3 regions of the Pantoea vagans genome follow, and region 2 is predicted to be linked to each of the others. Evidence: predicted binding sites of a transcription regulator. Region 2 holds the regulator's gene; each other region holds the start of a gene.
The links. The regulator PurR, encoded in region 2, represses purine synthesis genes. The targets are predictions, from matches to a motif close to CANGCAAACGTTTGCNTG.

Region 1 (2,269 bases), 1.9 Mb from region 2:
ATTGTAGAGTTTTTCCTCCAGCTGACTGCGCGTTAGCACGCGGCCAGGGTTGCGCATAAACAGCTCAAGCAATGCCAGTTCGCGACTTTTCAAACTGATGGCTTCACCCTCAAGCCAGACGCTGTGGCTGGCCGGCGCCAGCACCACTTTGCCGTGTTTCAATTCAGGCTGCAGCTGCCCATGGCGGCGGCGAATCAGCGCCTGCAAACGTGCGGCGACTTCGCTGAGGGCAAAGGGTTTGCAGAGATAGTCGTCTGCACCAAGCTGTAACCCCTGAACACGTTGATCGAGGGCGTCACGCGCAGTGAGGATCAGTACCGGCACATCCGCGCCCTGCTCACGCCACTGACGCAGGATCTCCAGACCATCGCGTTCCGGCAGCGAAAGATCCAACACCACCGCATCCCACGGCGCGGCCGCCAGCGCCTGATAACCTGCTTCGCCGGACACGAACCAGTCCACGCTGAAGCCGAGTTTGATTAAGCCCACTTTCAGGCCATCACCAATCAGCGTGTCATCCTCAATCAACAAAATGCGCATGCCCTTCTCCTCTTCTGCTTGGGTGGTTATACGAAGCAGAACCCCGCTTGTACAGTGCAAATCGCTGCAAATCACCTATTTTTTCTCTTTAAGATCCTGTTAAGAACCTTATGGTGAAATGGCTCCTGACTTCCGCACATTCATGGAAAAGAGGTGAAAAATGAAAAAGAGTGCAGCGATCTTAGCCATTGTGATGTTGGCCGCCACGCCCGTTCTGGCCGCGCAACAAGGTGGGTTTGTGGACCCCAATGCGCCGAAAACCCAGGTTCACGCCGGTGGATTCCAGGCTGACAACACCAGCGTTGTGACGGTGAAACAAGCCGAAGAGATGAAAGACGATAGCTGGATCACCGTGCGCGGCAATCTTGATAAGCAAATCGGTGATGAAGACTATTTGTTCCGCGACAGCAGCGGCACCATGAAAGTAGAGATCGACCACAAGCGCTGGCATGGTCAGACCATCACGCCGAAAGATCAGGTCGAACTGACGGGTGAACTGGATAAAGACTTCAACGCCATTGAGTTGGACGTTAAACAGGTTCGCAAACTGCCATAACACCCTCCAGAGCCGCTTCAGCGGCTCTTTTCTTTTTCCAAAATCAAATTTTATCCGGTACAAGCGAAACGTTTCGATGGCGATCACATTTCCGTGATATCGCCATTGAGTTGCCCTGCGCATTTAATACACTCCCAATCAGCGAAACGTTTCGCTGTGGAGTGGAAGAAATGAAAAAAGGTCGCTTGTTAAACGCTGAAGTCTCTCATGTGATTGCCCGCCTGGGGCACACCGACACGCTGACGATTGCTGATGCAGGCTTGCCGATCCCGGCCGGTCCGCAGCGTATCGATCTGGCGTTGACGCCGGGAACCCCCGAATTTTTGCAGGTGGTTGATGTTGTCACGCAGGAGATGCAAGTCGAAAGCGCCCTGATGGCGGAGGAGATCAAGCAGCACAATCCGCAGCTTCACAGCGCACTGCTCGCCGTGCTCGATGCCTTGCAACAGCACCAGGGGAATATCATCACCATTCGTTACACCAGCCATGAACAGTTCAAACAACAGACTCAGCGTAGTCAGGCGGTCATTCGCAGCGGAGAGTGCTCTCCGTATGCGAATGTCATCCTGAGCGCTGGCGTGACCTTCTGAGGCCGTTATGCAACCGTTATTGCAACTCAAAGGGATTGAAAAGTCGTTTCCTGGTGTAAAAGCGCTGAATGGTGCCTCGCTGGCCGTTTATCCGGGCCGCGTGATGGCACTGGTCGGGGAAAACGGTGCGGGTAAATCCACCATGATGAAAGTGCTGACTGGCATTTACAGCATGGATGCCGGTTCGCTGCAGTGGCTGGGTAAGGATGTGGCTTTTTCTGGACCGAAAGCGTCGCAGGAAGCGGGCATTGGTATCATCCATCAGGAACTGAACCTGATTCCGCAATTGACCGTGGCAGAGAATATTTTCCTCGGTCGCGAATTTGTTAACCGCTTTGGCCGTATCCAGTGGCAACGGATGTATGCCGAGGCGGACGCTTTATTACATCGCCTCAACTTACGCTTCAATAGCCATAAGCTGGTGGGCGATTTATCGATTGGCGATCAGCAAATGGTTGAGATTGCCAAAGTGCTGAGCTTCGAGTCACAGGTCATCATTATGGATGAACCCACCGATGCCCTGACCGATACCGAGACCTTGTCGCTGTTCCGCGTGATCAACGAGCTGAAAGCCCAAGGCTGC
Region 2 (2,269 bases):
ATTAATAATCGTGGCACTGCCGATCACGTAGGTGTCTACCTTGGTAACGGTAAATTTATTCAGTCACCGCGGACCGGTAAAGACATTCAGATTAGTGCGTTGGGTGAGGATTACTGGGAGAAGCATTATGTTGGTGCACGCCGCATGATGACGCCGAAAACCATTCGTTAGTCGTTGCGCAACGTATAAAAAAAGCCGGATGCTTTCACAGCACCGGCTTTTTTTATACGCTTTTGTTTAATGCAGGATGGCCGTAAAGCTGAACGCAATAATCATTAACAGTGCGCCAACCGTGGTCATCAGGGCCAGCTTCAGATCTGTACTCATCACTACTCCTTAGTCACACTTTTATTAGGGTTAAAACAATTTTCGCACAGCGTCAGGCAAAAATCTCGTGTTATCCGCGCCAGCTTGCTAGAATCGCCGCCTTTCGTTGCGCAACCCATTTTGCGCATGCTGTATTTACAGCCTGCTGAAGCGATTTTTCCTGCCTGAACAGGCAGCGTTGACCCAAATTTTCGGGTGCAAAACCCTTCGCAGACGCAAACGTTTAACAATATACTTATCAGTACGTTGCGATAAGCCGGGGAGTACCTTTTTCATGGCCACAATTAAAGATGTAGCAAAACGCGCGGGTGTCTCCACCACCACGGTTTCGCATGTCATCAACAAAACGCGTTTTGTCGCAGAAGAGACGCGTAACGCCGTTTGGGAAGCAATTAAAGAATTGCACTATTCCCCCAGCGCCGTTGCGCGCAGTTTGAAGGTCAATCACACCAAGACATTGGGATTGCTGGCGACTTCAAGTGAAGCTCCCTACTTTGCTGAGATCATTGAAGCGGTTGAGAATCACTGCTTCGAGCGCGGCTACACATTAATCCTTGGCAATGCGCACAACGACCTGCAAAAGCAGCGTGCTTATCTCTCGATGATGGCGCAGAAGCGCGTCGATGGTCTGTTGGTCATGTGCTCCGAATACCCAGATGACCTGCTGCAAATGCTGGAGGAGAATCGCAATATCCCGATGGTGGTGATGGACTGGGGTGCTTCGCGCGGTGACTTTACCGATACCGTGCAGGACAATGCTTTCCATGGCGGTTATTTGGCTGGGCGCTATTTGATCGAACGTGGTCACCGCGATATTGGCGCGATCCCGGGACAACTTGAACGCAACACGGGCGGTGGACGCCACGCTGGCTTCTTGCAGGCAATGAATGAAGCCGGGGTCACGGTGCGGCCAGAGTGGATTGTGCAGGGTGATTTTGAACCCGATTCAGGCTATCAGGCGATGCAACAAATCTTGAATCAGAAACAGCGTCCAACTGCCGTATTCTGTGGTGGCGATATCATGGCAATGGGTGCGATTTGCGCAGCCGATGAGATGGGCTTGCGCGTCCCGCAAGATATTTCCGTGATCGGGTACGATAACGTGCGCAACGCGCGCTTTTTCACACCAGCGCTCACCACCGTGCACCAACCGAAGGCTGAGTTGGGTGAGAAAGCGCTCGAAATGTTGCTGGATCGCATCACCAGCAAGCGTGAAGAGCCACAAACGATTGAGGTTCAACCGACCTTGATTGAGCGCCGCTCCGTTGCCGATGGCCCATTCCGCGACTATCGCCGCTAACCTCGCGTTTCGCTGAGCCATTCGTGGTTCAGCGTCTCTGCATCACCCAGATAAGCCAGAAGCCAATCCAACGCGGGTGATGCTCGCTGCTCTGACCAACTGACACAGCAAGGGCTGTCAGGAAACGGCTGCGGCAGTGGCAATTCCACCAGCGTGCCTTGATCCAACAGTGGCCGCGCTAAATGCCCTGGCACCATGCCGACACACAATCCCGCCTGCAAACAATCCATTCCGGTTTCCCACTCCGGCACCACCAAACGCCGCTGATTGTCCAGGGTCCAGGTCATACGTCTGGGTAATGCGCGAGACGTATCTTCCAGCACCAGCGATGGCCAGGCACGCAATATTTCATCATTTAATTCTGTATTGTTGACCAACGGATGATCGGGACTGACAACGCAACGCCAGTTTAAGGCCCCCATATCCTGAAAGGCGAAACGCCCGCCAACCGGAACCGCCTGCGTTGCGCCAATAGCGACATCAACACGCCCGTCGGCCAGCGCATCCCAGACACCGTTGAACACTTCGTAGCTGATAATCAGCTCCATATCCGGGAAATGACGGTAAAAATCTTTCACCAGTTGTCGGGTGCGCTGGGGTTTGACGATGCAGTCCACCGCGATGCTCAACTGTCCGCGCCAG
Region 3 (2,269 bases), 1.3 Mb from region 2:
ATTAATAACCACACGCTCTTCAGAGTCAGAGGCTTTAATCACACCGATTTTCCACGCTTTCTCGCCTGCGTCGCTCATCAGCTGTACCGCTTTATCGGCATCAGCCGGGCTCAGCGCGATGATCATGCCCACGCCGCAGTTAAAGGTACGGTACATTTCGTGACGGCTCACGTTGCCCGCTTGCTGCAACCAGCTGAATACGGACGGCCATTGCCAGCTTTTCTCGTCCAGCACCGCCTGGGTGTTGTCTGGCAGCACGCGAGGAATGTTTTCCCAGAAGCCGCCACCGGTCAGGTGAGAAATCGCATGAACATCAACCTGTTCGATCAGGCTCAGGATGTTTTTCACGTAGATGCGGGTCGGTGCCAGCAGGTGATCGGCCAGTGGTTTGCCATCCAGCTGTTTGGTTTCTGGATTGGTCTGGCTGACTTCCAGAATTTTGCGCACCAGGGAATAACCGTTCGAGTGCGGGCCGCTGGAACCCAGCGCGATCAGCACGTCGCCGTCCTGCACTTTCGAACCGTCAATGATTTCTGATTTCTCTACTACGCCAACGCAGAACCCGGCCACGTCGTAATCTTCACCGTGGTACATGCCTGGCATCTCAGCAGTTTCACCGCCGACCAGCGCACAGCCTGACTGCAAGCAACCTTCGGCGATGCCGGTGATCACTGCTGATGCGGTGTCCACATCCAGTTTGCCGGTCGCGTAGTAGTCAAGGAAGAACAGTGGCTCAGCGCCCTGAACAATCAAATCGTTCACACACATCGCAACCAGATCGATACCGATGCTGTCATGACGCTTGAGGTCCATCGCCAGACGCAGCTTGGTGCCGACGCCATCGGTTCCAGAGACCAGCACAGGCTCGCGGTATTTCTGCGGCAGCGCACAGAGCGCGCCAAAGCCACCCAATCCACCCATGACTTCCGGGCGGCGAGTTTTCTTTACTACGCCTTTGATACGGTCAACCAGATCGTTACCAGCATCGATATCAACACCGGCGTCTTTGTAGCTGAGAGAGGTTTTGTCGGTCACTGCGGAGTCCCCACGCGAATTGCGGTTGGTGGCAAAAATTAAGCGCGCTAATTCTACCAGTGCAGGCAAACGTTTGCGAGTCCCATCTCTCGCCGCTTTGCGCGGCGCTGATTTTTCGTTAATTCTTATGATTGAGCAAATTGCGCTAAGCCATTGACCAATGACAAGTGGCGCAGCGACAAAAAGGCGGTATAATCCGGCGATTTTTTTTTAGCTCAACTCAATTCCGGGAGAACAATCATGAAGATCGTGGAAGTCAAACACCCGCTGGTCAAACATAAACTGGGCCTGATGCGTGAGCATGATATCAGCACCAAACGATTCCGCGAGCTGGCCTCGGAAGTCGGCAGCCTGCTGACTTATGAAGCCACTGCTGATTTGGCAACCGAGCGCGTGACCATCGAAGGCTGGAATGGCCCGGTCGACGTCGATCAAATCAAAGGCAAAAAGATCACCGTTGTCCCGATTCTGCGCGCTGGACTGGGCATGATGGAAGGTGTATTGGAGCACGTGCCAAGCGCGCGTATCAGCGTGGTGGGTGTGTACCGTGATGAAGAGACGCTGGAGCCGGTCCCGTACTTCCAGAAACTGGTCTCCAACATCGAAGAGCGCCTGGCGCTGGTGGTTGACCCGATGCTGGCGACCGGTGGTTCAATGATTGCCACCATCGACCTGCTGAAAAAAGCCGGCTGCAACAGCATTAAAGTGCTGGTATTAGTCGCTGCACCTGAAGGGATTGCCGCGCTGGAAAAAGCGCATCCGGACGTTGAGCTGTATACCGCGTCAATCGATCAGGGGTTAAACGAAAAAGGTTATATCATCCCCGGCCTCGGCGACGCTGGCGACAAGATTTTCGGAACCAAGTAATGATCGCTCCGGGCTATTTTGCTTGCCACTTTGCTCCCGGGCAGTGCTCGAAATCCTCACGTACTCCAGTACGCTCCGGTTTCTCCGCGCTGGCCGTGAACAAATTGCCTGCGCCAATAACGCCCGGCCTGCATCTGCAGGCAGAATATGCATTCGCATTATTTGAAAAATAGCATTTGAGTAGCCGGCCAAAGAGTCGGCTTTTTTTTGGCAAAAACACAACAATCCTCCCCAAGTTATTCGAGCCATGGCAAGGCGGCAAGCGAGTTCATCCCGATGAGCTTACATCAGTAAGTGATTCGGGTGAACGAGAGCAGCCAACGCAGCCATGGTTTGAAGGACGCAGGGGAGAGGGGATAAATGATGA

Region 1: rbsD (D-ribose pyranase) is a predicted target of PurR. The motif match lies at 1,236-1,253, and genes of this name have one in related genera.
Region 3: purM (phosphoribosylformylglycinamidine cyclo-ligase) is a predicted target of PurR. The motif match lies at 1,098-1,115, and genes of this name have one in related genera.

What each region holds. Positions count from the first base shown of each region.
Region 1 is NZ_CP011427.1:4,135,777-4,138,045, forward strand. Features, by position in the region: gene qseB (quorum sensing response regulator transcription factor QseB) at 1-540, opposite strand, end outside; gene LK04_RS19095 (YgiW/YdeI family stress tolerance OB fold protein) at 701-1,096, shown strand; gene rbsD (D-ribose pyranase) at 1,267-1,686, shown strand; gene rbsA (ribose ABC transporter ATP-binding protein RbsA) at 1,694-2,269, shown strand, end outside.
Region 2 is NZ_CP011427.1:2,213,078-2,215,346, forward strand. Features, by position in the region: gene LK04_RS10280 (C40 family peptidase) at 1-171, shown strand, start outside; gene LK04_RS20550 (YnhF family membrane protein) at 238-327, opposite strand; gene purR (HTH-type transcriptional repressor PurR) at 602-1,627, shown strand; gene punR (DNA-binding transcriptional activator PunR) at 1,624-2,269, opposite strand, start outside.
Region 3 is NZ_CP011427.1:951,090-953,358, forward strand. Features, by position in the region: gene purM (phosphoribosylformylglycinamidine cyclo-ligase) at 1-1,035, opposite strand, end outside; gene upp (uracil phosphoribosyltransferase) at 1,276-1,902, shown strand; gene uraA (uracil permease) at 2,266-2,269, shown strand, end outside.